One region of the Endozoicomonas sp. ALB032 genome, then DNA from elsewhere that is predicted to be linked to it. Evidence: predicted binding sites of a transcription regulator. Region 1 holds the regulator's gene; each other region holds the start of a gene.
What was found. The regulator FliA, encoded in region 1, starts transcription of late flagellar genes. The targets are predictions, from matches to a motif close to CTAAAGTTNNNNNNNNNNCNGCCGATA.
Positions count from the first base shown of each region.

Region 1 (10,634 bases):
CAAAATGGTGACGTTTATCAGTTTGAGGCATTAGCCGAGTATGGCAGCGTCAGGCCATGGAAATCGACCCTGACAGTTAATGTAGGCAATGCAGGTAACTTCAGGCAACGCCTTATCAGTGAAGCAAACTCCCTCTATCACCTGCCGGGATTTGCCTTTTTGGTCTCAATGTATCTTATTGCTGCAAGAGCATTCTGACATGCTTAGGAATAGTCCCAGGCTCTTGAATAGTGATGCCTGCGTTTTATGGGAGGTGAGCAGTACTGTCATAAAACCTTCTTTTTGCTGTCACCTCCAAGAAATATTTCCAGCCCAATATACTCACCCGCAGTTAACAAAAAAACAGCCATGAGAGTCTTGCAGCCGTGCTCCGGAATCTGGGGAGGCGGTAGGGCTTATCAGGCTGCGAATAACAAAAAATGCCAACACATCGCTCTTTAGAGCCAAGTAATAAATACAAAAGCACGATATAAATGGAGTTTTGAATGAAACTTAAACCTGTTTCTTTGGCAGTAGCCGCTGTTGCTGCAGGTCTGACCCTGTCTTCTGCCCACGCTGGTGTTGTTAAGACGGAAGGCGAAGATATTATCGTCAGCACCAAGAACGGTGGTCTTCAGCTGAAAACAGATGACGGCGCCTTTTCCTTTAAGGTAAGCGGCAAGCTGCAGTGGGACTACGCAAGCCTTGATGATCTCTATGTCGCAGACACTGGTAATGACGCTGAAGCCCGTAAAGGCTATATTCGCCGTGCCGAGATTGGTTTCAGTGGTAAGGCTTACACCGACTGGAAATACAAGCTCAAGCTGAAAACCAAAAGCGACGACTCAATCGAACTGGATGATGCCAAGATCACTTATGTTGGCTTCAAACCTGTAGAAGTGACTCTGGGTCGCTGGGGTCGTGATTATGGACTGGAAAATACCGTGAGTTCTTCCTGGATCATGGCGATCGAGCGTCCAATGATCTACGACTTACTGCAGGGCGATGAAGGTAATGACTACGGTATTCAGGTAGCGACCGGTGGTGATAACTATACCGCAGTGTTTGGCATTCACCATGATGGACAGGCTGAAGAAGATAAGCCGGAAGTAGAACGGACTGCCAGCTATATCGTGCGTGCTACCTATGCTCCCATCATGAATGATGACATGCTGCTTCATCTGGGTCTGAACTATTACAACAAGAATCCGGATGGTGGTTCTAATGTTGATTTAGAGTCCTCCTTAGGCGTTAAAAAAGGTGCAGACCGTGCTGTAACAGTCACAAACGTTGATAAAGATTCTGAATATGTTTTGGAGTTGGCGGGTCAGTTCCAATCATTCCAGCTTCAGGGTGAGTATGCGGTTAGAGACTTGAAGTCTAAAGACGCTAACAGCGACGCAAAAGTCTCAGGCTACTACGGACAGGTTTCTTACCTGCTGGACGGTGGCAAGCGTTCTTATAAAGAAGGTGCTTTTGGTAAGCCAACCGGTGGTCAGTGGGAAGTGTTCGCACGTTATACTCAGGCGACTATCGACCAGGATAGTGCGAGTGATGATCTTGAACTGAAAACCACTACTCTGGGCGTAAACTACTTTGCGACCAGGAATATCCGCGCCAGCCTGAACTATGTTCAAGGCAAAACCAACGAAAACATAGAAAATGATAAGGGAAGCGCTATCGTATCCCGCCTGCAATACGTGTTCTGATACCCATTCAGTTCCTTAGTGTGTGAGCCTGGCCCTGCTTTTGCGGGGCCTTTTTGGCTAAGCCAAAATGTTCTGCAGCCGGTTCTCCGGGGGGATATCTTATCCGCATATATGGTCATAATTGAGATTCTGGAACCAGCCCGGACAGAGCTGTTCCAATTGATCTTCTGTGATCATTTGTACTCCTTATCGATCACTGACCCAACGGTAATATACGCCTGTTGAGGGTGGTTGAGCCTGGTGGGGTACATCAGCCTGAGTTTGTGCTCTTTGATCAATGGTTGCAGGTATTTTTTGCGCAGAGATTCTCCACTTCGATTCAGCAGTTTTTCCAGTTCTTCCAGTTGTAATGTTCGCAGCGCACACAAGTTAAGGATGGCTTGGCGCACCTCTTCGCTGGGGGCTCGCTTTTTTGTAGCGACAGGCTCTGCCAGAGTCGAAAGCTGGTTCTCTAAAGGTCCGGACCTTTCGGGCCAAGCTCCGGACCTTTCGCCTTCAGACCAGGATCTTTCCATCTCCATACCTTCGAAAATCCGTTCTAGCATCGTATCTTCTGCCATAGCCTGGGCGGTGAAATAAATTGTTCCACGACCACTACCATCTTGATATAGAAGCTTTTTGTCAACAAGAGAGGCAAGCAGGGCCGAGAGGTCTCGAGGGTGAATATCCAGAATAGACATCATTCTGGCATGATCCACTGTCTTTTCAATATGAGCAGTAATCAGGATAAGCTGCTCTTGCTTGCCTAATTTATCAAAAACTACTTCCCCCAGGGTTTCGGCATCCCGGCTCTCCTCAACCTGCTCAGCCATCATCCGGCGAACCATCTCTTCACTCACCTGCATATCACCACTGTTAAAGCGACGATAGGTGCCGATCATGGGGTTACCTTTGATGTAGACTGGCTTTTGCTTACGATTGGCGGGAGGGACATGAATTTGGATGAGAGATTTCCCCTCAATCTCCAGAACCTTGACCCAACGATCTCGAATAATACAAGTGCTGACTTTCTGTGGATTGTTCAGGGTATCCCAAAACTCTTTCAGAACTTTCGGGGTGTCGGTAATACCTTCCAGAACAAATCGGTGACCCGATTTTTCTTCAAGGCCCAGAAAAATATCGCCGCCCTGGGTATTGGCAAAAGCACTGTAGGTTTCCCACATGTCTTTCGGGATAGCACCTTTGCCATCCCGCCCCTGTGCCAGTTTACACTCCACGTCCACACTTTCCCGCATGGCGGCAATATCTCCAAGCGTTTCGATAATCAGCATTCAAATTCCTGATGGCTGCCCATACCCGACAGTGGTTATGTTACCGTTTATGCAGCTTCTTGTAACAGGTAAACCATGATTTCATTATTTTCTTCTGAAAGCTCATTAATACCAACTCGATCAGTGGAGAATGAGACTATCTGTTTTACGGAGAGAACGCTCCGTTTATTCCAGCAAATGATCGATGAACAGGGCTATTTCACGTCATTTTTTATAAAAAAGTCAAAAAATGAATTAAAGTGGCCGAGAAATTTGACGAAATAGAATTTTAGACCTTAAATGAATGAATAAGAGTTTGCTTATTGCAATTCATATTATTCAGAGCTGTTTGTTACATTGCGTTGATGACAAGGAAAGTCGTTACAATGGATGCAGCAGATCAGGTATTGATCATAGAAGACGCTCAACAGCGGCGACATGATCTAAGTACCGTTATCGAATTTATGGGGTATCGTACTAGGGCCGTCAGTTCCGCCTACTGGGAAGATGCTATCAGCGAGTCCAACAAAGAAGGATTCTGTGCGCTTTTTCTTGGCGATTTTCTCCAGGCAGAAAGCTCAATGCAGGGCATGATCGCCCGTATACAGAACTGGAGTGGCGGGGTTCCCGTCATTCGCATAGCCGAACCCCTTCCGGAAAACCTCCAATCTTCACTCCGCAGGCAGGTCATTGCCCGTATCGACTGGCCTTGCAATCGTTCACAGTTGCTCTCTTGCCTGCATTATGGTCAGGTGTATCGCGAACAATGGCGTCAACTTCACCAGACAGGTATGAATCAGCAAGTAGAGCTGTTCCGTGGGCTGGTGGGTAAAAGTGACAAAGTTCGCAAAGTTCGCGCTTCCATGGCACAGGTGGCTGACCGTGACGTCAATGTTATGGTGACCGGTGAGTCAGGAACAGGCAAGGAGCTGGTGGCCAGGAATCTGCACGATCACTCCCACCGTCGGGATATGCCTTTTGTGCCGGTAAACTGTGGCGCTATTCCTAATGAATTGCTGGAAAGTGAGCTTTTTGGGCATGAGAAGGGTTCTTTTACCGGTGCGGTCAGCTCAAGAAAAGGGCGGTTTGAGCTGGCGCAGGGTGGCACTCTGTTTCTTGATGAAATTGGTGATATGCCGCTGCACATGCAGGTTAAGTTGCTTAGGGTTTTGCAGGAGCGCACCATTGAAAGAGTGGGGGGTTCCGAACAGATTCCTGTGGATGTCAGAATCATAGCGGCTACTCATAAAAACCTTTCTGAAATGATTGAGTCCGGTGAGTTCAGGGAAGACTTGTACTACCGGCTGAATGTATTCCCCATTGAAATGCCTGCTCTCAGGGATCGTCCGGAAGATATTCCGCTGATTCTCAACGAGCTGGTCAGTGCAATGGAAAAACAGAGTCGCGGCTCCATTCGTCTGAGTTCTGCTGCGATTATGTCGCTATGCCGTCATGACTGGCCGGGTAATGTCAGGGAAATGTCCAATTTGCTGGAAAGACTGGCGATTATGTATCCCTACGGTGTCGTAGGTGTTCAGGATCTGCCACAGAATTTCCGTCATATGGAAGCTATTACTGATGATGACGGTGTTGCCGAGCTGTTCCCGGATAGTATTCAACCTGCAGGAACCGGAAAAGTCGATGATTTGGCGATTCTTCCTGTGGGCGGCCTGAATCTGAAGGAATTTTTGACACGGCTGGAAAAAAGCCTGATCCAGCAAGCTCTGAGTGACTGCAACAGCGTTGTGGCCAGAGCGGCTGACAAACTTCAGATTCGCCGGACGACACTGGTTGAGAAAATGAGAAAGTATGGCCTTCATCGTTATGAAGAGACCATGCGTTAATCAGATCGGTTCAAAAAAATGGCTATCAGCGTGAGCTGATAGCCATTTTTTTTGTCTTAACTTACCAGGTTCGATTTTATGACGGCCTCGTCTGCTTTTGAAAAAAGTAGACGAGGCCGTTTTTGTATTTTTAGAATCCCGAAAATTTTTACCTGGTAGCTGTCTTTTTTATCTAAAAGTAAGTCGGTTTTATCAATTATCAAACAAGTAGGAAGATAAAATTTTTGACGTTTTTTATCTCTGGATAAAGTGTTTTTATCCATCATTGGAAATTAACTTTATTTTGTCGTTTTTTAAATCTCTCAGTTTCGGAATTTATTTTGTCAATTAAGTAACACTTTTTATCCCTCTGGAAAATATTATGCGACAGTAATTCGTCACTATAAAATGACACTGTCAAATAACTTTCTTTTTATTTTTCAATGAAACGACGTTTGATGTCTTCTTTTGAGATCGATTTTGACTCTGTCAAAAAAGTAACATGACGGAAATTCGACCGGTAAAAATAAATCTCAATAAAAACAGCAGGTTATGTTCTTTAGGCTGGGGCTGGTCAAAATGATGTCACGTCAGCTATGTGACCATGAGTGAAAAACAGGCGTTTTAAAAAATTGGCACGGCTCTTGTTATTAATAAAGTACAGGCAGTAAAAAAAGAAAAAACGTTTTTGATTCCAGATTTTATGCAGTAATCACTGAAAAGAAGCTGAAAGCCATGAACTCATCAACAAAACAGATTATTGCAGTTGCGGGGTGTAAGGGTGGAGTAGGTAAAACATTAGTTGCAGTCAATCTCGCACTGGCTCTCACAAACAACGGAAGACGTGTGGTTTTAATGGATGGAAACCTGGCTGTCCCCGATGTTGGAATAAGCCTTGGGCTCGAGAAGAAGCTGGATGTGGCCCACTTCGATGCCAACGACTCTTTTTCCAGTTTTATTCAGGATGGGCCCTCGGGTCTGAAGGTGCTGTCGCCAAAAGGGGAACCTATCTGGAGGGAGACCGTAGAAACCGGTCATGCTGTCCGAATGATAGAAAGTCTGGAGTCACTGGCTCCAACTCTTGATACCCTGGTCATTGATACCGCACCTGGATTAGCTCCGGACAATGTAGCTCTTATTCAGGCTGCGGGAGAAATTCTCATCGTCATCAATCAGGAAGTTGTGTCACTGCTCGATGCTGTGAGAATGATCCGTGTGCTTTACCGAATATACGGTGTCCGTCGTTTTGGAGTGATTGTCAACGCCGTTAATAACCGTCGGTATGGATCGAACCAGTTTGAAAGGTTGCAATCCTATCTGAATGATGAAGTAGAAATTATTCTCCGTTATCTGGGGGCGATTCCATTCGACAAGGCTGTCGCAGAATCACTCACCCGTCAGCAGGCACTTCTGCAGGTAAATCCGGATTGCCGGGCTTCGAAAGCCATTTTGCGTATTGCACATCAGATGATGGCGATACCAGTAACACCGCCAAGAGGTCGTATCGAATTCTTCTTGCCAACAAGAATAAAAGAGAGGGTATAAGCATGGATGCTACAGCACAGGGAGTGCAGGCAACTCAAGCCAATCAGGAAAAGAGTCAGAAACTGATTCAGACCGAAATGGTTGAAACTCATAAGGCTCTGGTAAAAAGAATTGCGAATCATCTGGCCGCGAGGATGCCGGCCAGCGTTCAGATCGATGACCTGGTTCAATCAGGTATGATCGGTCTGCTGGAAGCGGCCTCAAAGTACGATGCCAGTAAAGGTGCCAGTTTCGAAACATTTGCGGGCATTCGTATCCGTGGTGCCATGCTGGATGAAATCCGGAAAGGTGACTGGGGGCCAAGATCCGTTTACAGAAACAGTCGCAGAGTGACTGAGGCGATTCAGAAGGTTGAAGCCCGCCTTGGAAGAGATGCCAGAGACTTCGAAGTGGCTAAGGAGCTGGAAGTCAATCTGGATGAGTTCTACACCATTCTCAGTGACCTTCGTGGTTGCCGACTGTTCAGTTTTGAAGAACTGTTCGACAGCGAAGAGTCCAGAATGCAGGCTCGCTCTGGAGATAGAGGTCCATCAGCCGATATTCAGGAAGAGAAGTTCAAGTATGCCCTGGTAGAAGCTTTAGAGAAGTTACCTGAGCGGGAAAAGCTGGTCCTGATGCTTTATTACGATGAGGAGATGAATCTCAAGGAAATTGGTAAGGTTCTGGGCGTCAGTGAGTCCAGGGTCAGCCAGATTCACTCTCAGGCAGCCGTCAGATTAAGAGCCAAGCTCCATAACTGGTTAGGTTAAACCACCAGTGTACCCGGGGGGACTCGTGGGTATAGGGTCCCCAAGCTCTAAAGCAAGCATTTTTTGTTTCTATCCAGGGTCATTGCTTCTCCAAACCCTGTGGCTGGAATGAATGATTTGTAGAGTAAACGGTATTTTTTCACTCTATATGCTCTCTGGCAGTGAGCAGCAAGCTTTTAGCTTCCTATTATTCCAAGTACGCAGGTCCTTACTCCATATACTTTTTTATAAAGTAGTTTTTATTAAGTAGTCTTATAACGGACCTGTATTAATATGAAATGGAATTCTTATCTCGCAGGGTGCTTTCTGGCCCTTACCTCCTGCTTCCTGTCTGCACAGGAAGCGCCAGTGAATATCAAGAACGTTGTTACCATTAACACTCATCAGGCCAAGCGCCTTCATGAGTTGGGGGCTTTATTTATAGATGTGAGACCATATCAGCAGTGGGAATGGGGGCATATTGACCGGTCTCAAAGTCTGGATTTAAGGGCGGGCTTCAGACAGCTGTTCAAGCCTGGCACTTTGGATAAAAAGACGCCTATTGTCATCTACGGAAACAGCACGTATCACATGAGGGGAGCGATAGCGAGTTACCTTGCCGCACTCTGGGGTTACGAGAGAGTGTTCTTTTTCAGGGACGGCTACTTTTCCTGGTTGGCATTTGATTATCCGGTAACACTTTATTCAGAATTGGAAACAGAAGAAGTCATCAGTTGGAAGCCAGGAAAGCAAAAGATAGATGATATGAGTGATTCGCAGACATTCTCGTCCATGTTGATGAAATAAGTTATTTCAAGTTATAAAAAAGGCGTCATGTGGCGTTTTTTTTATAACTTGCAGAAACCCATGGTATACAAGAGCCAGTTGATGCCTATAATTTTTTATTCAATATTGTGTCGAATATAACCAGTGGAGCGACACCCGCATGTCTCCCTTCTTCATTTGCCTGAATCGTTAAGCCGTAAACCCGTTCATCTCCAGCCACTTTAAACTCCCATAATGGCTCGCTCTTATATTTAAAGCATTTGTAGCCTGTAGCGCCTTCTTCATGGGCTGCATACCGGCCTGTTTCGTGAATGCTTTGCATTTTTTTAAGGGCATTATCGGATATTGTGCTTTTGATTGCATCTGATGAAGGGTCAAAATAGGCATAGGCAACAATGTTTTTTTTACCCGTATCTTTACTTGACGGGGTAAAGCCTCTTCTGTAAATAGGTCTGATGTATTGGTTGTCTATCGGTATATCCTCTTTCCACGGCCTCGCAGGCAACTGGTCCTTCGGCATAATGATATCCTTGAGTTTCCTGGCTATTGCCCCAATACTTCGACTTTTTTTAGGGCGTTTTTTTTTCTTGATCTGTGTTAAGTCATGATAGAAGGGTAAATACGGCTGCTTCCAGTCGTCGGGGTAATTGACGTTGGTTTTGGTTGAAAACGCTAAGTCTTGAGCGTTGTCGCACTTATCCATAGATTTTTTGATGTCCACTGGCATCTTCTTTTTCTCGGTTCTGATTATTTTTTCTAACAAACGACTAGTGTCTATTTTCTTTCTGTAGGCGAAGTAACGGGTTATTTTTTTCGGTAAAGGCACCAATGCAAGTGTAGAACCTAACATGCACAGAAGGTAAAATGTATAGGAAGCTACAGACGCTAAATTAAAGAGCTTCATAGTAAAGCTGTTGTTGTTTGCTTCTCTCCTGGCTCTTACTCTTTCAGCAAGCTCCCTGGCTTCAGTCCGCTTGTGCTCGTTGAGGCATGCTTGACGATCCTTTATGCATTGTTGGAACATTTTTTTTATTTCTACAGGGCTAAGAATGGCTGCAGATTTTCTAATCTGGGAATTAATGTATTTTCTGTGCTGCAGGATATCCTCTTTTTTGTGATCACTATTAACTTTTAATGCAGTTGATGTCTGTCTTTCTAAATCATCAAGTTTGCTTTTTAATGATTGTAACAAGCTCACAAATACAGTATTGCGTCCTTTTATTAAGTGGTCCAGTTCTCTAGCATAGGCTTTGTAATCTCCGGATTCTTTCTGATACATGAAAATTTGTTTTAATGCCGTATCGTAGCTATCGAGTTCATCGAGCAGATTTTTCATACAGGGGCTTAGAGGGAAGTACTCATATTTCTTAAGAACAGTGAGTTGCTTCTCATCAAAAACAAGCATTCCGAAATCATTGTTGTGTATATGGATGTAGTTGTTAGTCTGTTCCAGAATCTTTTTTAACTGTAATGTCTTGGACTCCAAACGGACAAGGTCTTTATATTTTTTCATTACAGGAACCGATTCAGGGTTCTGAATACCAAGCACTATGCCGGTCTCATCTGATTTTTTATAAACCCCGGTCATTCTATTCTCAGGACCGATCTGCTCCATCAGGCTTGGTTGGTGACAGGACTGAGACTGAACTTCTCTTTTAGGCGCTGTTCTTTTTTTGTGAATTATTTCTGTGGGGGCTGAGCACTTATCTGCCAGGCACACTGCCTGAGTATCATCTTTTCGGCTTGTTTTCTCTAACTTTGTGACCCAGTCTGGAAGGCCAGCTTTTGGGCAAGTGTTGAGTTCAGCTTTTGCCAGGGAAGCCATGCTACAAACGTTACTTCTTCCATTGCTTAGTGCATGCACTGACTGCAAGCCTGAAAAAAGACCAAGAGCAAAAACGAAGCGCTCTGTTATCGACATATCAGAAAAATGTTTACCACGGACTGCAGCCGTTTGTTTCTTTGTGGTTTCTTTGGGAAGGGTGTTTTTTCTTACTTTCCGGCGACCCCATTGTTTTTTCTTGTCTGATTTTGTGGATTGTTCTGGTGCATAGCCAAATCTTCCGTGGATTAAGGTGCTGTGACCGGAAACAGGGAGTGACATCGTAATTCTCCTTAATATGTGTATGTCGGGTCAGGCCAAACAAGAGAGTTTTGACTAATGAAGATATAGACTGGCTGATTTCAGAAAAGTTCCTTTGTTTGATTCTTTTTTAATGAATGATCCTGAACGTCAGTTCATAAAAAAACAGAGACTGTCAGCCTGCACCGATAATCAAACGATTACCTGCTCATTGTTTTCATGTGGACAGGCTCCGGTATTTCCCTGACGGAACTCCGAAGCCTGTGTGAGGGCAGTACCAGTGGGTAGCTACTCCCAACCTGGCACACCGGTCATGTCAGGTAGCTTATGGGCAATACCCTTGTGACACTGAATGCAGGTTTCACCGTTTTTCTCTGCAGCGGTATGGTTTTTAACCGCCAAAAGTGATTGTTCAGACAGTTCCATAGATTCCTGGGTATGGCAGTTACGGCACTCCTGAGAATCATTGGCTTCCATGCGAGCCCATTCCCGCTCAGCCATTGCCTTTCGATGGGCTTCAAACTTCACCGGGGTGTCTACCTTGCCTGTTTGGATGCCTCTGGCTACCGACGAAAAGAAAACCGGGATGGGCCTTTCTTCCTGGGTCGAATCAAGAAGAAAGACCTGCCCCTGAATGCCTTTCGGCTCATCATCCTGTCAGTCAGGAGCTATTTTAAATATTGCACTTGCGTTTAATGAAATTGAATGGGTGCGATTTACTGGATCCAAAG
Region 1 is NZ_JBLYNW010000001.1:4,055,603-4,066,236, forward strand. Features, by position in the region: gene ACO6VG_RS15570 (hypothetical protein) at 1-198, shown strand, start outside; gene ACO6VG_RS15575 (OprO/OprP family phosphate-selective porin) at 486-1,688, shown strand; gene ACO6VG_RS15580 (helix-turn-helix domain-containing protein) at 1,862-2,959, opposite strand; gene ACO6VG_RS15585 (sigma-54 dependent transcriptional regulator) at 3,325-4,782, shown strand; gene ACO6VG_RS15590 (MinD/ParA family ATP-binding protein) at 5,497-6,306, shown strand; gene ACO6VG_RS15595 (RNA polymerase sigma factor FliA) at 6,309-7,055, shown strand; gene ACO6VG_RS15600 (rhodanese-like domain-containing protein) at 7,404-7,841, shown strand; gene ACO6VG_RS15605 (hypothetical protein) at 7,927-9,924, opposite strand; gene ACO6VG_RS15610 (NapC/NirT family cytochrome c) at 10,192-10,539, opposite strand; gene ACO6VG_RS15615 (hypothetical protein) at 10,561-10,634, opposite strand, start outside.

Region 2 (10,634 bases), 3.8 Mb from region 1:
GGCTTTTCAGGGTCGCGCAGTACCCGGTCAGCCATACCCAACACCATCATAATCCGGGACTCCTCCAGTCCTCCGAAAACCAGTGTTCTTCTGGCAACCTGAGCCCGGGCTGATGACAGTTCCCAGTTTGAATAGTTATTCCTCTGAAAGCCTGAGCTGTCGGTATGACCGCTGATCATGAGACTGAAAGAAAGTTTGTTCAAAATAGGGGCCATCTCAAGCATTAAATCCTGAAAAAATGGCTGCAGTCTCGCGCTCCCCTTTTCAAACATATTCTTCTTGTTATTGTCCAGAATGACAATGCGTAAGCCTTCCGGTGTTTTCTCCAGATCAATGTAATCTTCATATCTTCCAGCTGATTTACTGCCGCCTACCAATTTTTGTAATTCATCGGACAGCTTGTCGAAAATCAGCGTGTTATTCAGGGTTTTGTCCATATCCTCAGCAATAACTTCAGTCTCTTCCCTGCCTCGATTGTTTGCCCCTGGTCTGGGAATATTCACCAAAGTATTCATTCCCCCAAAATTAATGGGCTTGGAACTGCTTGGATGGCGGAATGAGCCCGGATCTTCAAAATAGGTGGCAATGGCTTTCTTCTGTTCCTTGTCCGTGGCGCTCATGATCCAGAGCAAAAGAAACAAAGCCATCATGGCAATGGCAAAATCAGCAAAGGCTACTTTCCATGAACCGCCATGATGTCCATCACCATGACCGCCATGTTTCTTTTTAATGACAATGACATGATCTTTACTCATGAGCCGTCCAGCAACTCTTCCAGTTCACTAAAAGTGGGGCGTTTGTCCGCAAAAAGCATTTTCCTGCCGGAATCCACTGAAACAACAGGAGGAAAACCGGACTTGTTACTGCCCAGCCCCACCCTGATGCAATGAAATGCTCTAATCTCCTGATCGATTGAGTGACCAATGGCCGTTGCACAGGGTCCTACTAATCCGTAGGCCATAAATATGCCAAGAAAAGTACCTGTCAGAGCCGCAGCAATCAATCGGCCCAGTTGATCCATTGGGCCATCTATCGCACCCATAGTAATAACGATACCCAGTACTGCCGCGAGAATACCGAAACCCGGCAATGCATCAGAAATCAGCTGCAGAGCATCCGCCGGACGCATCATTTCTGACTCCATGGATTCAATTTCTTCCTCAATAATGGTTTCGTATTCGTGGGGCTCAATGCCGTCTACCAGTGACAACCTGAGGTTTTCAGTAATGAAGTTATAGATATGAGGGGTCTTCATTATCAGAGGGTATTTGGAAAAAACATCGCTGTTTTCAGGGTTTTCTATATGCTCTTCAAGCGCCTTGGTCCCTCCCTTTTTTTTCGCCATATTGAACAACGTATACAAAAGAGAGAGCAGCTCATCAAAATATTCACGATTAAAACCTGAATTATTGACGGTATAAACCAAATGTCGCCCGGCCGCTTTGACAACATTCGTTGGGTTGGCAATCATAAACGCCCCCAAGGCGCCACCACCAATCATCACTATTTCTGCTGGCTGCCAGATAGCCCTCATTTCACCACCCGCAGCCATAAAGCCACCAAAGATGCAGCCTAGCTGGATAAGCAGCCCCAAGATTTTCATAACACTATTCCCTGTTCCATTCTTCCAGCAGCGAGCGCAGTCTTAGAACAGCCTGACGGTGTAACTGACAAATACGGGCCTCCGTCAGATCCAGAGCTTCTCCAATTTCTTTCATATTCAGTTCATGAACATAATAGAGATTCATCAAATGTTGCTCTCGTTCCGGTAACTCCTTTAAAGCATTTGCCAGGGCCCTGCTGCGCTCCCCTCCCATGGCAACCACTTCTATAGAGTCATCCTGATTAACCTCTATGATTTTGCTGTCAGCCTCACCCTGCATCAGCCCATCCAGACTCAGCAGATTGTCGGAATTACTGCTCTGCAACATGCGGTGGTATCGCTCAAGGCTGACACCAAGCTCTTTTGCAATTTCTGACTCGGACGGAGCCCGTCCCAGCTTTGTATTAAGCGTCTGAATTGCCTTCCTGATCTTCTGTCCGTGTTCCCGATCTGTTCTGCTGCGCCAGTCCCACTGTCGTAACTCATCAATCACTGCGCCTCGAATCCGGGTTTTGGCAAACTGTTCAAAGGGGACTTTGCGGCCCGGATCGTAACGACTGGCAGCATCCAGAAGCCCCATCATCCCGGCTTGCAAGAGATCATCCCGGGAAATGTTACTACCCAGACTACTGGCCAGATGCAGCACAATCTTTTTGACCAGAGACAAGTGCTGTTTAACCAGAACATCCCGCTGATTTCCTGCCTGTTGGCGATAAGCGTCAAGTCCTTTTTGCTGCATCTCAGCCACTAAGTTGCTACTGGATCACAAGATCCGTAATCAGACAGTCATCCACCCTTGCTCCCACCCTCTCTTTCTCGAGCAGGGCATTGACTCTTGCCAGCGTTTCAGCACGGATAATCTCTGTAACTCCCCCGGCTTTAACCTCTTCAAACGAGAGTGAGCCCAGATAGTTGATGACTTCATTACGAATAAGAGGCCGGTAGGCTTCCAGTGTTGCGATCACGGTTTCATCCCGTACCATCAATGACTGTTTTATCTGCATATATCGAGGTCGGGCATCACTTTTGAGAGTGATAATAAATGGCTCAAGCACCATAAAACTGGGTGGTCCCAATGCTGCAGCTTGCGGTTGCGGCTGCTGTTGCTGTTGCTGTTCCTGTTGCTGCGGCGGATTCATCATTGTCATTGCCACAAAAGCGCCACCACCCGCCAGCAACAGCACCAGAAGAATAATGATGATGATTAATAACTTGCCGTGGCCTGAATTTTTGTTTTCAGAGTCACTGCCTTCTTTTTCATCTGCCATGAGTCCAGAAACTCCTTTTCCGATGATCTGTTAAACGAAATGATCCAATAATCTGCCGCCATGAAGCCTGAATTGTTCCTGGGCGCTCTGATAACCATTTGATTCAAGACAACCATCGGCGGTGGGCAGATATTCTGAAGATTGTTCCGACGTATCAGCGTCTTTCTGGCTACCCACATCCACTGACATTTGCCCCAGAGTCAGTGATTCACTATTAAGAGCTTCCCGCAGGCGATCTCCGTGAAGCAGCAGCAAGTCTCTGGCAGCGGGTGTTGCTGTTATCACCTGAAGGCTGACAGCGTCTCTGTCAACGCTAACCGTCAGCGTTACACGACCCAATTCCGGTGGGTCTAACCGAAACTCCATTTTCTGCTCACCCTGCTTAATCATTTGCACCACTGTCTGCCCGAAGGGTCGCTGAGCTACTTCAGGTTGCAGGAAAGGTTGCTTAACTGTGGCTGACTGGGCTGCTGATGATGGCTCAGTCATCTGAATGGAAACAGGCTGTTGGGAGGTTTGAGGCGTCTGATTAACGATGGCCTGTATTGATTCGGTTGGCTGTATCAATGCAGGCGCTGTTTTTAAAGAAACCTTCCGTTCCACTTCGAAATTGAACAGAGACAGCGGAGCTGGAATTTCTTTTGATCCATGGTGATTTTTTATCTCCGGCGCTTTGGCTTCTGTCTGGATCTGATCCGGTTTCAGAGTGATTTCCGGCTTAAATTTTCCTGTCTGGTGATCGACTTCCTCTACCAGATTAACATCCGTTAATGGTTTTTGAGTCTGAGACACCCACTGAGTATTAACCGGAGTCAGAGAGACCTCTGATTCCTGTGGTCGAACAGGCAGGCGGAGTTTTTCAGATTTTCCGGGCATTGACAGATTTAAATCAGGCCGTTCAGTAACCCCTACTGTTAAAGAGGTACTTTTTATTTCTACGGCGGACTGTTCAGGTTTTGCTTCTCTGGTCAGTATCGGTAAGCTGGTGACGGGAATATGCTTTGTCAGCTCTGAAACGTCAGGGTTTGCCAAGGGTAAATTTGTTTTTGCCTGCCCATCAACAGGTATCAACCCTGCAGCCAGAAGCTCCGGAGAGACTAACTCTGTGGATGCAGATTCTATTGAGGAAAACTGTTGAAGAACAGTTTCAAATGTCAACTCAGAAGAAGTAGTAACTGTCTCAGCAGCCGCCATGACCTGCGGTTGAGCACCATCAACCGATGGCGCTGAACTCGATAGAGATAACAACGAAAAAACTGGCAGAGCCTGGTTTTCCATTCAAACCGCTCCGTTACTGAATAGTGGCAATCGCAGCTTGAGGAAGGGAAATATGGGCCCAGGCTTCCTGTATTTCTTTTAGCAGCCCCATAACTTCACTGATAGCAGTCAAATCATTTTTTGCATTGGCCTCAGTTAAACGTCTGATGCAATAGAGATATAACGATTGGAGATTTCCGGCCAAGTCACCACCTCTTTCAAAATCCAGAGACTGTTCCAGCACCAGCAGAATTTCGATAGACAGGGAGAGGCGATCAGACTTGTTGGTCAGATCCTTTCGCTCAATGTGGTGGCTTGCTTTAGCCAGATTGTCCATCAGTTTGGTAAACAACACACCCACCAGCTGAACAGAATCAGACGCTTCTACACCCGCTTTTTCCTGTTGCTGATAAGCACCCAGACCTTTTTTCTTCATGACCCTCTCCATGATCAGGAATTATTGTTATTCAGACTATTCAGACTGCTGGTGATCCAGTCACTGGTTCCACTCAGTGAGGCCAGAATACTTTCCATCGCCAGGAACTGATTCTGGTAATAGCTGCGGGTCCGCTCCAGTCTCAGCTCCAGTGCCGCACGATCATCTTCAATATCACTCAAGCCCTCTTCAATCCTGTCCTCTCGACTGTCAAGCGTTCCGCTACTTTCAAGGTGGGGAGTGAGAACGGCTGCCATTTGATTCATTAAGCCATCTTCACCAGCCAGTACCTGCGCCAATTCATCAAAGTTGTTAATCAGGGCGTCATCCAGACTATCGTTATCCAGGGTTATTGAGCCGTCTTCGGTAGTCGTCAGACCCAATTGCCCGAGTGTTCTGAATGTGTCACCGTCTTCACCATATAAAGAACTAATGACACTTCTCAACTGACCCTCAATAGCCCGGGTCTGGCTATCACCATTGAGAGGCCCCGCTGAAACACCGTTGAAATCTGTGAGAGTATCAAGGGTAGACTTAACATTGTTCCAGGCATCCACAAACTCCTGCATGGACTCTTTCAGGCTGTCTTTGTCTACGGAGATATTCACGGTAACCGGATCTGTGCTGACGGCTTTCAGATTGAGCGTGACGCCATCAATAAGGTTTTCCAGTTGGTTATCTTCGGAAGTAATAGTGATTGCAGAGGCTCCTGCACCAAACCGGATACTGGCATCCACTGCCACCTGTAAATCGGTAAAGGAACCCAGGGTTGCTGAGCCACCGGAAAGGCCACTGAAGTCACTCGTTATGGTGTTTGCTGCTCCGGATTTCTCACTAGTCAGCATCAGACGTTGCTGACCGTTTTCATTAATAATCGCTGCCTGAACCCCGGTGTTATCGGCTGCGCTGTTTATAGCATCGCGTAAATTAGTCAGGCTTTCTGAACCCGGTTCGACCGTAACGGAGAAGCTTTCACCGTTAACCGAGAGATTGACCGTTCCGGAACCAATAGTGGCATCTGTAGCGATAGCTGCGGATACAGTCTGGTGGCGAGTCGCCAGCTGATCCACATAAAACTGATAACTGCCTTCCCCGGCGCTGCTGGAAGCGGTTGCGCTCAGAACGGACTCATTACTGACACTGACGGCTCTGGGACTGAATTTACTGATGCTGTTCAGGCTTTCTACCTGAGTATTAAAATCATTCAGTGCAGACTTTAGCGTCCCGACGGCAGACAGTTCTACATTAAAGGCCTCCTCTCTGCGGGCATAACGGTTTTCACTGGGAGCACGCTCGGCCTCCACCAAAGTGTCAACAATGGAGTTAACATCCAGCCCTGAATAGATGCCACTTAAACTGAACATAATCAGCCTCTGATTAATGCCTGCTTTTATTCAGTCGGCACCGCTTTGAGAAACATAACCGAATAACAGACAGCTCTATAAAAAATGGGAGCTCACTGGCTCCCACAAAGACCATCAGCATTAAAGCTGACTGAATGTTACCTCTCCAGCGATTAACGCAGCAGAGACAGAATGTTCTGAGGGATCGCGTTAGCCTGAGCCAACACAGCAGTACCGGCCTGTTGCATAACCTGATACTTACTCAGATTCGCTGTTTCTGAAGCAAAATCAGTATCCACGATACGGCTTCTGGAAGCACTCAGATTTTCACGGATATTTGAAAGGTTATTGACGGTAGTGCTCAGTCGGTTTTGGGATGCACCCAGACTGGCTCGAACAGCGTCATAAGCAGCAATATCCACATCCAATGCACCCACTGCTGTTTGAGCGGTAGCGGCATCGGTAAAGGTAACAGCGGTCAGCGCAACGGCAGTAAAGTTAAGGTCTATGTTATTGGTGGTAGCATCGGTATAGTCAACTGCAATTTCGACGGTACCTGCGCCAAGAACGGTTGTCCCGTTAAACTCAGTCGTTGCGGCAATACGGCCAATCTCAGCCAGTTGAGCATCGTATTCGGCTTGCAGGGCGGTAACATCAGCAGCCTCATAGGTACCACTTGACGCCTGCAAAGCCAGATCCCTCATACGCAGCAAAGAGTTAGTGATCTCGCTCATAGCACCTTCAGCAGTCTGGGCCATGGAGATGCCATCGTTGGCATTACGGATAGCGACACCAAGTCCACCAATTTGTGCAGCCATTTTATTCGCAATCTGCAAACCGGCAGCATCATCCTTAGCACTGTTAATACGCATACCAGAAGACAGACGCTGCATGGCGGTCTGAAGACCTGCCTCGGTCTTACTCAGATTACGCTGAGCATTCTGAGAGAAGATATTGGTATTTACGGTCATTGCCATTTTACTAATTCCTATTCATGGTTTTACTCGCTTAATAACTTCAACGTACTGCCTGTTGATAAGTACCACTCGGGAAGGCTTCTGGATTTATTAAATAGACTTGCCATTCTTTTAAGTCGTTTTTAAAGTAAAAAAATGTTTTTATATATCTATTGCGAATTCATTTTAGAAAACTATGCTCTTGGTTAATTTCTTCGGGTTGCAGTCTGTTTTGCAAAGTTGCGAAACAACCTGAACTATTCAGAGGAAACCCCATGACACCGGAAGTTGTGGCAGACCTTTTTCGTGATGCGCTGACCCTCATTGTTCTGATGGTATCGGTGATTGTGATGCCCGGACTGCTGGTGGGTCTGGTGGTCAGCACACTGCAGGCAGCGACTCAAATCAATGAGCAAACCCTCAGTTTCCTGCCCCGTCTGCTGGCAACACTGGTCACTATAGGCATGACGGGCCCCTGGCTGATTCAGGAATTTATGGATCTGTTTCTCCGGCTGTATGAATTTATTCCTGAGATGCTGGCCTGATGGGAACCTTTACCTTCTCTGAAGTGGTGGGCTGGATTGGTCAGTACCTCTGGCCGTTTTTTCGTATCGGAGCCCTCTTTCTGGCAATGCCCATTATCAGCAGTCAGGTAGTGGCACCCAGAATCCGGGTAATTCTGGCGATGGCCATCACTATTATTGTGGCCCCCATGCTGCCTGCGGTACCCGCAGTAGAGCCACTGTCGGGTGAAGCCCTTCTGATCACTGCACAACAGCTGGCTGTCGGGCTTTTAATGGCGATGGTACTGCAAATCTATTTCGCTATTTTCACCTCCGCCGGACAAATGCTCTCCCTGCAGATGGGTCTGGGTATGGCGGTCATGTTTGATCCGATGAACGGCGCCCAGATTCCGGTAATCAGCCAGGTATTCCAACTGCTGAGCTTTCTGATGTTTCTGGCATTTGATGGGCATCTGGTCGTCATTTCTATTGTTGTGGAGAGCTTTAATACCATTCCCATTGCGCCTTTTTCTATTCGCCAACTGGATATTGACCGGCTTCCCGCCATGGGCGGCTGGATGTTTGCCAGCGCACTGCTGATGGTTCTTCCCGCCATTGTTGCATTATTAATTGTCACTTTTACCTTTGGTGTAATGAACCGCTCGGCGCCGCAATTCAATATTTTCAGTCTGGGCTTTCCTCTGACCATGCTGGCAGGCATTTTTATTCTGATGCTGATCAGTTCCACCCTGAACGGTGTCTTCACACGATTTACCCGGACTGTTCTGGACATTCTACGATCGCTGGTTCTTTAGGAGTTTTCAGATGGCAGAAGAATCACAGACTGGCGAACGCTCAGAAGAACCCTCCGAACGAAAACTTCAGAAGAGCCGTGACGAAGGCCAGGTTCCCCGATCCCGGGAACTGGTCACCTTTGCTTTGCTGGCTTCAACCCTGGTTGCTTTATGGCTCAGTGGTGGATTAATTCGCGACCAGCTGTTTCAGGTTATGTACAAAAGCTTCAGGTTTGAAAAAGACGTATTGCGTCAGGAAAGCTGGCTGACGGATCACCTGATCGTCAGCATTACTCAGGGGTTCTCCGGCCTGCTGCCCTTTATGCTGATTGTCATTCTGGCCTCAATAGCCGCTTCAGCGGCTTTAGGAGGCTGGATATTCTCAAATAAACAGATACGACCCAAGGCTGAGCGCATCAGTTTTCTCAAAGGCATTAAACGCATGTTTTCTGCCAACTCCATGATTGAGTTGTTAAAGTCCATTGCCAAAATCTCGCTGCTGGCTTTTTCCCTCTGGCTCATTAATCAATGGTTCTTTCGGGATGTGCTCTGGCTCAACCGGCTGCCGATATTTCAAGCAGTTTCAGAGGGCCTCAGCCACCTTACCATGGCCATCACCATTCTAGTCAGTGCCCTGCTGTTGATCTGTTTTATTGATGTACCTTTCCAAAGATGGAACCACATGAAAAAACTGCGCATGACACACAAGGAAATGCGTGATGAAATGAAAGAGTCTGAAGGTCAGCCAGAGCTTCGTTCAAGACTGCGGGAGAAGCAACAGGAAATTGCGGGTCGCAGAATGATGCAGGCCGTTCCTTCGGCGGATGTCATTATCACCAACCCAACTCACTTTGCAGTGGCTCTGAAATATGATCTGGACAAGGCCAGAGCGCCCTATGTCGTAGCAAAAGGCGTTGACAGAGTAGCCCTGCGTATCTGCGCTGTGGCACGGGAATACAATAAGCCGGTGGTACAGTCACCCACGTTAACCCGGGTGATTTATCATACGACACAGTTAAATCAGGAAATTGCCGACGACCTGTTTTTGGCCGTTGCCCAGGTTTTGGCTTACGTCCATCATCTGAATGACTTTCAGGCCGGACGCAGAAGCAAGGCACCCGATTTACCAACACCGGAAGTCCCCAGCGCCTTCCGGGAAAAATGGGATAAGAAGAGACAATGATCAAGGAAGCTCAACGTCTGCTATACATGATGTCGCCCAAAAGCGGCAACCTGAATATCGGGATTCCGCTGATCGTTCTGATGACGCTCGGTATGGTTACACTGCCGATGCCGCCTTTTATGCTGGATGTATTCTTTACCTTCAACATCGCACTGTCTCTGCTCATCCTGTTAGTTAGCATTTACACACTTCGACCTCTTGAATTTGCGGTGTTTCCAACCATCCTGCTGGTTTCCACTTTGTTGCGCCTTGCCCTGAACGTGGCATCAACCCGGGTGGTTCTTCTGAATGGACATACTGGCAATGGCGCTGCCGGAAAGGTGATTCAATCCTTTGGTGAGGTTGTTATTGGCAACAGTTACGTTGTTGGTCTGGTGGTGTTCTTTATTCTGGTGATTATCAACTTTGTCGTGGTCACCAAGGGTGCTGGTCGTATTTCTGAGGTGACCGCCCGCTTCACTCTCGATGCCCTGCCAGGCAAGCAGATGTCCATTGATGCAGACCTCAATGCCGGCGTTATTGATCAGCAGGAAGCGCACGACCGCCGGGAAAGTGTACGCCGGGAGGCAGACTTCTATGGCTCAATGGATGGTGCCAGTAAGTTTGTCCGGGGTGATGCTGTGGCCGGCCTGCTTATTCTTGCCATCAATATCATAGGTGGAATGCTGATAGGCACCATTGGCCAAGGGTTATCTGCCGGGGAAGCCTTTGCTGTTTATTCTCTTCTGACGATTGGTGATGGTCTGGTGGCCCAGATTCCTTCGCTGCTGCTCTCCACCTCTGCGGCTATCATGGTAACCCGTGTCTCTGAATCTGCGGATGTAGGGCATCAGGTTTCCGAACAGATGTTCTCTTCTCCGAAAGCGTTGGGCCTCACAGCCATGATTTTAATGGTGATAGGCATTGTTCCCGGTATGCCCCATGTACCCTTTCTCAGTCTGGGCCTGATCGTGGCGTTTCTGGCCTGGTGGACCACCAACAAACATCAGAAGGATGAACCCGAATCCAGCCACTCTGCAGCCAATACAGAAGATGTCAGTGAGTCATCACCCTGGTCCTGGGGAGATATTCCGCCAGTGGATACCCTGGGGCTTGAACTGGGTTATAAACTCATTCCTCTGGCAGATGAAAATCAGGGCGCTCAACTACTCACTCAGCTAAAAGGCATTCGCAAAACCCAATCCCGGGAGCTGGGCTTTCTGATTCCCAGCGTGCATGTGAAAGATAACCTGAACCTGAAACCTGATAGTTACAATATACTGCTCAAGGGTGTCATTGTTGCCGAAGGACA
Region 2 is NZ_JBLYNW010000001.1:215,243-225,876, forward strand. Features, by position in the region: gene ACO6VG_RS00735 (flagellar motor protein MotB) at 1-755, opposite strand, end outside; gene motA (flagellar motor stator protein MotA) at 752-1,603, opposite strand; gene ACO6VG_RS00745 (sigma-70 family RNA polymerase sigma factor) at 1,608-2,342, opposite strand; gene ACO6VG_RS00750 (flagellar basal body-associated FliL family protein) at 2,359-2,871, opposite strand; gene ACO6VG_RS00755 (flagellar hook-length control protein FliK) at 2,902-4,149, opposite strand; gene fliS (flagellar export chaperone FliS) at 4,163-4,564, opposite strand; gene fliD (flagellar filament capping protein FliD) at 4,579-5,928, opposite strand; gene ACO6VG_RS00770 (flagellin) at 6,081-6,884, opposite strand; gene ACO6VG_RS00775 (flagellar biosynthetic protein FliQ) at 7,139-7,408, shown strand; gene fliR (flagellar biosynthetic protein FliR) at 7,408-8,181, shown strand; gene flhB (flagellar biosynthesis protein FlhB) at 8,192-9,343, shown strand; gene flhA (flagellar biosynthesis protein FlhA) at 9,340-10,634, shown strand, end outside.
Region 2: a site for FliA is predicted at 5,961-5,987, ahead of fliD (flagellar filament capping protein FliD). Genes of this name have one in related genera too.

Region 3 (10,634 bases), 3.8 Mb from region 1:
AAGGAGGGTTACGTTTTCTATCCCGACATCAATGTGATGCAGGAAATGGCTGACATGCTGTCGGCCACTCGCAGCTACCAGAGCAGTATGGAAGTTATGGTCAGCGCCAAGAAATTACAGCAACGACTGCTGTCGCTTGGTGAGTAAAAAGGAGAGCTATGACAGGCATTAATTCGGTCTCATCAGGCAGCAGCGTTAACGCTGTGAACAATGACAGCAGAACGCTACAGGTCAACCAGGATCAGTTTATCGAACTGTTCATCGCACAATTGAACAACCAGGACCCGTTGGCGCCGATGGACACCAACCAGATGCTGACACAGCTTTCGCAAATATCCTCTGTTGAAAGCCTGAACTCTATTGATGATCGAATTGGTGGTCTGACCAGTTCACTTCAGCAGTCCCAGTCTCTGGGGGCAGCCGGACTGGTAGGGAAAGAAGTCTGGGTTGACTCCAATAGCCTGTCGATAGAAGAGGAAGGTCAATACAGCGGGAAAACCGAGTTGCAGGTTAATGCTTCGGACGTTCTTATTCGGATTTATACGCCGGATGGTAGTCTGGTTCAGTCCAAATCACTGGGACAACAGTCGGCAGGCATTATTCCATTCACTCTGGATGATCTTGCTCCCGGGCAATACACGGTCACTGCGACCGGAGTCAATGGTAATGAAGCCTATAGCGGTAAGTTGTCTATGAAATCTACGGTCACCGGTATCAATATGACCAGTTCCGGAAGTGAATTAAGGCTTGAAGGCATGGGATCTGTACCACTGTCTTCTATCTCAACAATTGGCAAATAAGACTGTCAGGGAGGGTGGAGAATGTCGTTTAGAATCGGGTTGACCGGATTAAATGCTGCACAGCAGGATCTGGAAATAGTCAGTAATAATATTGCCAACAGTAATACCATTGGCTTTAAAGGGTCCCGTGCAGAATTTTCTGATGTTTATGCCTCTTCGATAGGTAGTGGTAATGGTCAGGTGGCAGGTGTTGAGGTGGCATCTATCAGTCAGCAGTTCTCACAGGGCAGTATCACTTCAACAGATAATGCGCTTGATATGGCGGTTAATGGTCAGGGTTTTTTTGTCGTGAATGACAATGGCCAAATGAATTACACAAGAGCCGGTTTCTTTCAGTTAGATGCCAATAATAATGTGGTCAATAATAAGGGCCTGAGGCTTCAGGGGTATTCAGCGGATGCATCAGGCAACGTACTGGCCGGTACCCAGACTGACCTGAAAATCAACCAGACCTCTATACCCGCTCAGGCAACTACCGATGTGGTGACGCTTGCCAATCTGGATGCCAGAACGGATGCCATTACGCCTGCTGTGGCAATAGACCCAACCAACCGGTCTACCTTTAATTCCACCATGGCATTTAATGTTAATGACAGTCTGGGTGGATCGCACACCGTCAGTATGTATTTTGCAAAAACTGCAGATAACGCCTGGAACATTGAATATTATTTTGATGGGCAGGGGCCGGACCTGACTCAGCCGGTCACATTTAATAACGATGGAACCCTGGCAACCCCTGTTGGCGGCGCGGTCACTCTGGGTATTCCAGCCGGGGATGCCCGGCTGTCCGGTGCTGACGCGATGAGCTTCAACATCGATTTTTCAGATTTCACTCAGTTGGGCACTGACTCATCGGTAAACCGGGTCACCCAGAATGGTTTTCCTCCGGGCTCACTCAACGGTATTCAGATTACTGCTGACGGTATTCTTCAGGCGCTTTACTCCAACGGACAAACCCAGGTTCAGGGGCAGATCGTTCTGGCCGATTTTGCTAACGACAGTGGTTTGATTCCAATAGGGGACAGCCTCTGGCAGTCAAGCTTTGCTTCAGGTAATGCTGCTTTGGGTATTCCGGGAGCGGGTGTTATGGGTTCCCTGGAGTCAGGAGCACTGGAACAATCCAATGTCGACATCTCTTTGCAACTGGTGCGTTTGATTGAGGCCCAGAGTAACTATCAGGCCAATGCCAAAACCATTGAAACCAGTAACAACCTTACTCAGGCACTGATGAATATTATCTGATGGATAAAGTTCTATATATCAGCACAGCCGGAGCCAATCTGGCCATGCAAGCCCAGCAGGTACATGCCAATAATCTGGCTAATGTCTCTACCCCCGGATTCCGCCGGGACTTTGTTAGCAGTATGGCCGTGGAAATGAAGGGTGATGGCCTTGAAGCCCGGGTGATGCCGAAAATGCGAGGACTCGGTAGTCGTTTTGCCAGCGGTGCAATGGAGACTACCGGTCGTGCAATGGATGTTGCGATCAGTGGCAGTGGCTGGTTTGCAGTCCAGGGCAGTGATGGCAATGAAGCTTATACCCGAGCCGGACAGTTAAAAATAGATGACGAAGGTAACGTACTGACCGCCCAGGGGTATGCCGTTATCGGAGATGGCGGGCCTCTTCAGTTACCGGATAATCAGTCTGTCTCCTTTGGTGTAGACGGCACGATAAGTATTGTACCTGCTGAGGGCGGCAATCCTGTTCAGGTGGGCCAGTTAAAGCTGGTGAACCCGACTATTACAGAAATTACCAAAGGCGCAGACGGGCTTTTTCGTTCGATTGAGGGTGGAGAGCTGGAGGCGGATCCGGAAGTCAGGTTACGAAGCGGTTTTCTTGAAGGCAGTAATGTTAATGCTCTGGAAGAAATGGTGTCGTTTTTAAGCCTCAGCCGACAGTTTGAGGCCCAGATGAAGCTGATGAAAACCGCTGGCGACATGGCTTCTGCAGGTGACCGTTTAGTCAGAGATCAGTAACTGACAGCAGATAACAACTTATAGCTCAGAGGATGAGTCTATGAATCCCTCATTATGGGTCAGTAAAACTGGGCTGGCTGCTCAGGAAAAGCAGATGGCCATCATTTCCAACAACCTGGCCAACGTCAATACCATCGGTTTTAAACGGGATCGGGCCAGCTTTGAAGATCTCTTTTATCACATTGGAAAACAGCCGGGGGCGCTGTCAGACCAGGACAACGAATTGCCTTCCGGCCTGCAGATAGGAACCGGCGTAAAAATTACCGGAACCCAGAAAGTGTTTACTCCCGGTAGTTATGAAACCACGAAACAGGCCCTGGATGTGGCGATCATCGGTAATGGTTTTTTTCAGTTTACTCAACCCGATGGAACCGCTGCATTCTCCAGAAATGGTCAGTTTCATTTGAATGGAGATGGTCAAATGGTGAATGCCAGTGGTTTGCCCCTGGAGCCCGGCATTACCCTGCCCGCAGACGCTACCGGAATCAGTATTAGTGAAGATGGCATTGTTATGGCAACCATTCAGGGGCAGGTTGAACCGACAGAAATAGGCCAGATCACCGTTGTTAATTTTGTTAATCCGGCTGGCCTGGTGGCTCTGGGGGGGAATCTGTACCTGCAATCCAACGCCAGTGGTGATCCGGTAGAAGGCACTGCGGGTGAGGGAGGTCTGGGCTCGCTGAAACAGTTTACTCTGGAAACATCCAATGTCAGCTCAGTGGAAGAGTTGGTCAATATGATATCAGCACAACGGGCCTATGAAATGAATTCCAAGGTCATAGCAGCGGCTGATGAAATGATGCAGTTTGTTAACCAGACTCTTTAACAGGGCTGGATAGAGAGCTGGATAGAGGGCAGGGAATGAGACTTCTGTGTTTTATAGCCATTTTTATGTTGTTGGGTTGTTCGACTGCACCCCGTCAGGGGGACACCCAACCTGCTGGTAATCAACAGCAAGTGACAGAGCGTCCTGAACCTGAAGCGGAAAAAATGGCTCTCGAAAAAGTGGCCTTTCAAAAGGGGAACTCTTACAACGAAGCTGTTTATCCCAACGGCAGTCTGTTTAATGCCAACTACGGGTATTTTATGTTCTCCGACCGTCGTGCCTATCGGTTGGGCGATATTCTTACCATCGAGCTGGAAGGTACCACGAATATCAGCATGAGTGGTTTAAGTAATGTCAACAAAAATAATGCCATCAGCATTCCTGATCCCACTCTGCTTGGTAAAAGCAGTGCATCGATTCTTGGCGGGGGCAGATCTCTGGCCTTTGAAATTCAGCCTTCCAGAACTTACGGAGGCAATACTTCCGCCAGTCGTGGTAATAGCCTGAAAGGTAATATTGCCGTGAAGGTGGTCGAGGTTTTCAACAATGGCACCCTCAGGGTCGAGGGAGAAAAATGGCTGACCATCAATTCGGGTAAAGAGCTGATCAAGATCAGCGGGCTGGTCCGGCCGGAAGATATCAAAACGGATAACAAGGTTTCGTCTGAGCGACTGGCGGAAGCAAAAATTGATTACGTGGCATTAGGCATTAACTCAGATGCCCATGAACCAGGCTGGGTGAGCAAGATGCTTAACAGTCCATGGTTTCCATTTTGACAGGGGTCATTATGTCTTCAACGCGATGGGGCATCATTTTTCTTATGCTGGTTTTGGCAGGTAATGCCAGTGCCCGTCGTTTGCTGGATATGGTGGATGTTGAAGGTGTCAGAAATAATCAGCTGATTGGTTACGGTCTGGTGGTGGGGCTTGATGGCACCGGAGATAAATCAGCGTTTACCAAACAATCACTGGTGAACATGCTGAGAGAGTTTGGATTAACCATCAGCAGTTCTGATGTGAATTCAAAAAATATTGCAGCGGTCACCGTCCATGCCAGCTTGCCTCCTTTTGCCCGTCCGGGTCAGAAAATCGATGTAACCGTCTCTTCTATTGGTGATGCCAAGAGCCTCAGAGGTGGAACTCTGCTGCTGACACCGATGAAAGGTATTAATGGCGAGGTGTTTGCAGTGGCCCAGGGCAGTCTGATTGTGGGCGGAGTTTCTGCTCAGGGTTTGGCAGGAGCGGCGGATGCTCCAGTCGCGGGTAGCCTTATACAGATTAACAGTACTAACGCCGGTCGCATCCCCGGAGGTGCATTGGTTGAGCGTTCAGTAAAGAGCGCTTTCAACTTTGGGGAACAGCTGGTACTGAATTTAAAAGAACCCAGTTATACCAATGCTCGCAGGGTAGTGACGGCCATTAATAATCACTTTGGCCCCAAAGTCGCCAACGCCAGTAATGGTGTCTCTATTCTGGTTTCGGCTCCCAAAGACAGTAGCCAGCGGGTGGCCTTTATGTCCATGCTCGAAGGGCTGAATGTTGAAACGGCAGATCCTGCGGCACGTATTATTTTCAATTCCAGAACAGGCACTGTGGTTATGGGCGAGCATGTTCGTGTTCGTCCGGCTGCAGTCAGTCATGGCAACCTGGTCGTCAAAGTCCGGCAGGCAACTTCGGTATCACAACCTGGTGCATTCTCTCAGGGAGGAGGCACAGAAGTCATATTAAACAGTGATGTGACAATAGAAGAGCAGAATGCCGCTATCTATATGGTTAAGGAAGGAGTCACTTTGCAGGAAGTGGTCATGGCTATTAACGGTGTCGGGGCGACACCCACAGATTTGATGTCAATTCTTGAGGCGCTCAAAGCAGCCGGGGCTCTGGAAGCTGAACTCATTGTGATTTAAATGGATTTACGATAAGGGCTTTCGATATGGATATTGGCAGCACTCTGTCGGCTAAACATCTGGCCGGTATTTATCAGCCGGACTCAGGTCAGGGAAAAGCTCCGGAGGATCTGAAAGAAGCAGCAGAAGCCTTTGAAGCCCTGTTTGTTAACGAATTACTCAAGAGTATGCGCAGGGCCAATGAGGCGATGATGAGCAGCTCAGACTTGCCGACATCGGGCAAGGATGTGCAGTTTTTTCAGTCAATGTTTGACAGCCAGATTGCCGGACATCTGGGTAAAGAAGGCGGGCTGGGCATCGCTGAGGCATTGGTAAGGCAGCTGGGTGATAAAGACGACGGGCTTGATGCTGAACGTTAATCGGGGTAGATGACATGAGTCTGACGCAGATAGGTATTTCTGGATTACAGGCCAGCCAGGCGTCGCTTAATGTCGCCAGCAATAATATTGCCAATGCCGAAACAGAAGGCTATAGCCGTCAAAGGGTTTACTGGTACCCGACTTACACTTTGCATCCGGGAATCGGTACCAAGGGAACCGGTGTTAATGCATCCAGTGTCGAGCGAATAGCTAATAGTTTTCTTACTGCCCAGATGTGGGAGAGCCAATCTCTGGCAGAAAAAACCGCCACTTTTTCAGAATACATCAATTCGCTGGACCAATGGTTGGGCGATGACAGCACCTCTCTTACCTCAGGCCTCGAGAGTTTCTTTACGACGCTCAATGGCGCAACGGTTGATCCTTATTCCAGTGCTGCCAGGCAGGTCATACTTAGCGAAAGTAGTAAGCTGGCTCAGCAGTTTACGACACTGAATAACCAAATTGCGGGTCATCAGGGGCTGGTCGGGCGGCAGCTGGAGGCTGCGGTGGCAGAAGCGAATGGTTTGCTGGCAAATATTGTCGGCTTTAATGACCAGCTGAAGAAGATCAGTGCCAGTGGTGAGGCTGCTAACGAGATGTTTGACCAGCGGGATCTGGCCGTCAAAGAATTATCAAAGCTGATGGGCATCAATGTTCTGGAGCAGTCAGATGGCAGTATTAATATTTATCTGAAATCAGGGCAGCCACTGCTGGTTGGTGATCAGAGAAACAACCTGAATGTGAGCGGATCAGCCAGCAACCCTGATGGCTTTTCATTGGAGTTTGAAAGTGATTCTGCCTCTCTAAAGGTACACGGTGATCCGGGAGGCAGCATTGGTGGCATCCTGAATTACCAGAATGGCACTTTAACACAGGCTCAAAATGAGATTGGGCGCCTGGCAGTAGTCATATCATCGACGATCAATGCCCAGCTTCGACTTGGGGAAGATGTTAATGGCAACGCCGGTGTCGACCTTTTTTCTGATCTGACAAATCCTGCCAGTGGTATATTTTCCCTGGACGTTGTCTCTACCGCAGTGTCTGATATGAGAATTACGGATAGTTCCCAAGTCAAAGCCAGCGACTATGATCTGCGGGTAGATAACACCGGCAACTATGTTATTACCCGTTTGAACGACGGGGTTCAATTCAGTGGCAGCTTATCCGGTGCCGGTACCGATACCCTGAACTTTGATGGTGTTGAAATTGATATCGACGGCACCGCTACTGACCAGGCTTACCGGTTGTCACCGGTGCGTTATGGTGCCAGAGATCTTGATGCGGTTCTGACGGAACCTTTTGCTCTGGCTCTGGCAGCACCAGGTGGCGGCGTGGCCGATAATTCAAACTTGCAGACAATTATTCAGCTTCAGAATGATGCTCTGATAGAAGGGCAAAGTAGTCTGACTGAAAGCTATACCCGGTTTATTGGCGATATTGCGGTACAGACTTCTCAGGCGAAAACAGAAGCCGATGGGGGTAAAAAGCTGTTTGAGCAGGCTGAAGCGAGCCGAAATGCTTATAGCGGTGTCAATCTGGATGAAGAAGCCGCCAACCTTCTGCGCTTTCAGCAACTTTACAGTGCCAATGCTCAGGTAATTTCAGTGGCCCGGCAGACATTTGATTCATTGCTGAGAATGTTCTGATTAAAACAGGAAGCCGAAAACATGCGTATCAGCAGCATCAATTTCAATAATATTATGCTCAGGGCTATGCAGGACGGTATGGCCAGACTGGCTGTAACCACTGACCAGATGGCAAGCGGAAAGCGTATCTTGCAACCATCAGATGACTCCGTTGACACAGTAAAAATTCTTCAGATCAATAATGAATTAACGGCAATAGGACAGTATGAAGATAATATTGATTCGGCGAGGAGAATGCTGCAACAGCAAGATGTTTTGTACAGTGGAATGACTGAGCAACTGCGGCGTGCCAGAGACATTATTTTGCAGTCCAGCAACGGAACCCTGACTGATCAGGACTATGTGCCACTGGCAGAGGAGCTGAATACGGTTAATCAGTCTCTCCTGAGCCTGGCCAATTATCAGCAGGCAGACGGGCAATATATTTTCTCCGGAACCCTGAGCACCCAGAAGCCTGTTGATGAGGTCGCTGGTGATTATTCATACTATGGCAATAATAACCTTCGCCAGGTCAATATCAGCGGCTCTGCCCAGATACCGGTTAATGAGCCGGGAGAAAATCTGTTTTTTGACCCAACCGCTACACCACCAACGGACAGTGTCTTTGATGCTCTGTCTGATGCAGTGGATGAACTGAGAAACCCTGTGAGTTTAAACACCGTTCTTTCTGACGCATTGACATGGATTGACGACACTCTGGACAGGATAGGGATCGCCCAGACCAAGGCTGGCAGTAATCAGAGTGTGCTTGACCGGGTGGGTGAAAGCCATGCCGATATCAAACTCATGCTGGAAAAACTTCATTCATCCCTTGAAGATATTGATATGACAAAGGCTGCTACCGATCTGGCTCAGCAGCAGACCCTGCTCAATGCCAGTCAGCAGGTTTATGCCAACATCAAGCAGTTGTCTCTGTTCAATTATTTCTGACGGGCCATGGGCAAAAAAAAATCCTCATTTCAGGGGATTTTAATATTTTTTGACACCTTGCCGATTGGAGTTCTGTACCCATCACATACGAGTGGTGAAAAGGATGCCAGGAATAAATCGCACCGGGCCAAAAAAAGCGGCTAGTCCAATAGCAAGTCAGCGTGCAGTTAAAAATGATGCGAAAGCTGTCGAGCCCCCTAAAGTCAATAATGATCGTTTGCAGTTGAGCGGTGAAGCCCAGAATATTGAAGAACTGTTCCAGTCTCTGTCAGCCATAGATGAAATTGACAGTAAAAAAGTGGAAAGCATTCGGCGCGCCATTAAAAAAGGTGAGATGCCGGTCGATTATCAAGTGCTTGCCAATAAAATTCTGGAGCTTTCCGATGACTTTGATGACCACAGAAAAGAATGACAATAAAAGTGGTACCTACAACGTCTCTGCTGAAAAAAAACTGCTGGATAATATTCGAGATGCACTGGCTTTAACCCGCAAACTTGAAGCTGTTCTGAGCAAGGCCCATAACCTGATGCTGGAAAGGGATATTGCAGCTCTGGAAACTCATCTGGAAACTCAGGTCAAACTGTTGGACATGCTGCATCTGAATGCTTCCCTGCGAGAGCATTATTTGAAAGAAGCGGGGTTGTCACCGGACCCGGCAGGTATACGAACTTTTCTGCAGATTATAGCTTCTACTCCCAAGTCTGAAATCACACTGAAACAATGGCATCAACTGGAAATCACAGCAGGTCGCTGCCGCAGTTTGAATCAGGCAAACGGCAAACTGCTGAGTCGTTTGGCTGCCAGTACTAACCAGATTATTGATGTGGTTTTTTCCAGTCAGGAACCTGTGCCCTATAACCAACAGGGCATCTGCGAAAGAAAGCTGGGCTGATCAGCATGTGGTTTTCTGATGATTTGCGGCGATTTCAGAAACTGTTGATTTTTGGCCTCACGATTTTTGGCTTCTCCTTGCTGCTGCTTTCCCGATCATCAGCCAACTCAGTCAGAGAATTCCCTCAGGAACTCAGTCTCCATAAATGGGAGTTGACCACTTCCCGTTTCGAGTGTCGCATGAACAGCAAAGTGACGGGGCTGGGTAGTATCGTTTTGAATGCGGCTGCCGGAGGCATTCATTATATAACCCTGGAACCGGATTTTTTCATTAAAGAAGCCCGACATATTCGTGTTGGGGTTCAGCAATCACCCTGGCGTCATAGCCATTATCTGAACGCTCTGGGAGGTGTTGAAGCAGAGCCGGATAAACAGTTTGAAATGAGAATCAATGTTGCCCGTGTTGTGGAAGATATGCAACAGGGTCATCAGCTGGTTATTGAGATTGAGAGGGAGGCAGTTAACCCTGTTCATATTAAAATACCCGCTATGAATTTCCAAAAAACAGCAGCAACATTTTATAAATGTTATGGAGAATTGCTGGCTCTGAACTACGAACAGGCAAAAGAAACACTGTTCTATTACTCCTCTTCAGGCTCTCGTATAAGCTCTGAGCAGTTATCACATCTTGATGATCTGGCCACTTATATTCTGGTGGATAAAAGTGTAACCAATGTCGCCATTGACGCTCACACAGATTCTCGGGGTGACAGGCTGGAAAACCTTCAGCTGTCAAAAGTGCGTGCAAGCCGGATTTATAGATATTTACGATCAAAAGGTATTCCCGAACAGCGTCTTACCATGCGCTTTCATGGTGACCGCTATCCTGTCGCCACCAATGCAACTGTTGAAGGAAGAAATAAAAACCGACGGGTAAAGATTACCCTGAGCCGCCGATAAATAATTCTGACAATAAATCGTCAACTACGAAAGAGCCTGTTCTCACCAGGCACTTTTACAGAACAATATTTCACAGAACAATAGTGGATGGCGGCTCAATGGACATCAAAGGTCTTAACCCGGATTCCCTCAGTGTACTCCTGAAAAACCGACCTGCTCCGATTTTACCTTCCGCAATTGAATCTGAAGCTGTGACTACCACCGGCTTTGGCAATCTGCTGCAACAGGCCATCGAAAAGGTTAATGATCTGCAACAACATTCCAGCAGCATGATGCACAACATTGAAACCGGGGAGAGTGATGACCTCATGGGCACCATGATTGCCATGCAGAAATCCAGTATTTCCTTTCAGGCATTGATGCAGGTCCGTAATAAGGCAGTGACTGCTTACGAAGACA
Region 3 is NZ_JBLYNW010000001.1:236,834-247,467, reverse strand. Features, by position in the region: gene flgC (flagellar basal body rod protein FlgC) at 1-147, shown strand, start outside; gene ACO6VG_RS00905 (flagellar hook assembly protein FlgD) at 159-800, shown strand; gene flgE (flagellar hook protein FlgE) at 822-2,042, shown strand; gene flgF (flagellar basal-body rod protein FlgF) at 2,042-2,776, shown strand; gene flgG (flagellar basal-body rod protein FlgG) at 2,817-3,602, shown strand; gene ACO6VG_RS00885 (flagellar basal body L-ring protein FlgH) at 3,638-4,378, shown strand; gene ACO6VG_RS00880 (flagellar basal body P-ring protein FlgI) at 4,390-5,508, shown strand; gene ACO6VG_RS00875 (rod-binding protein) at 5,535-5,867, shown strand; gene flgK (flagellar hook-associated protein FlgK) at 5,882-7,513, shown strand; gene flgL (flagellar hook-associated protein FlgL) at 7,535-8,443, shown strand; gene flgM (flagellar biosynthesis anti-sigma factor FlgM) at 8,547-8,855, shown strand; gene flgN (flagellar export chaperone FlgN) at 8,827-9,336, shown strand; gene ACO6VG_RS00850 (OmpA family protein) at 9,342-10,235, shown strand; gene fliE (flagellar hook-basal body complex protein FliE) at 10,334-10,634, shown strand, end outside.
Region 3: a site for FliA is predicted at 8,483-8,509, ahead of flgM (flagellar biosynthesis anti-sigma factor FlgM). Genes of this name have one in related genera too.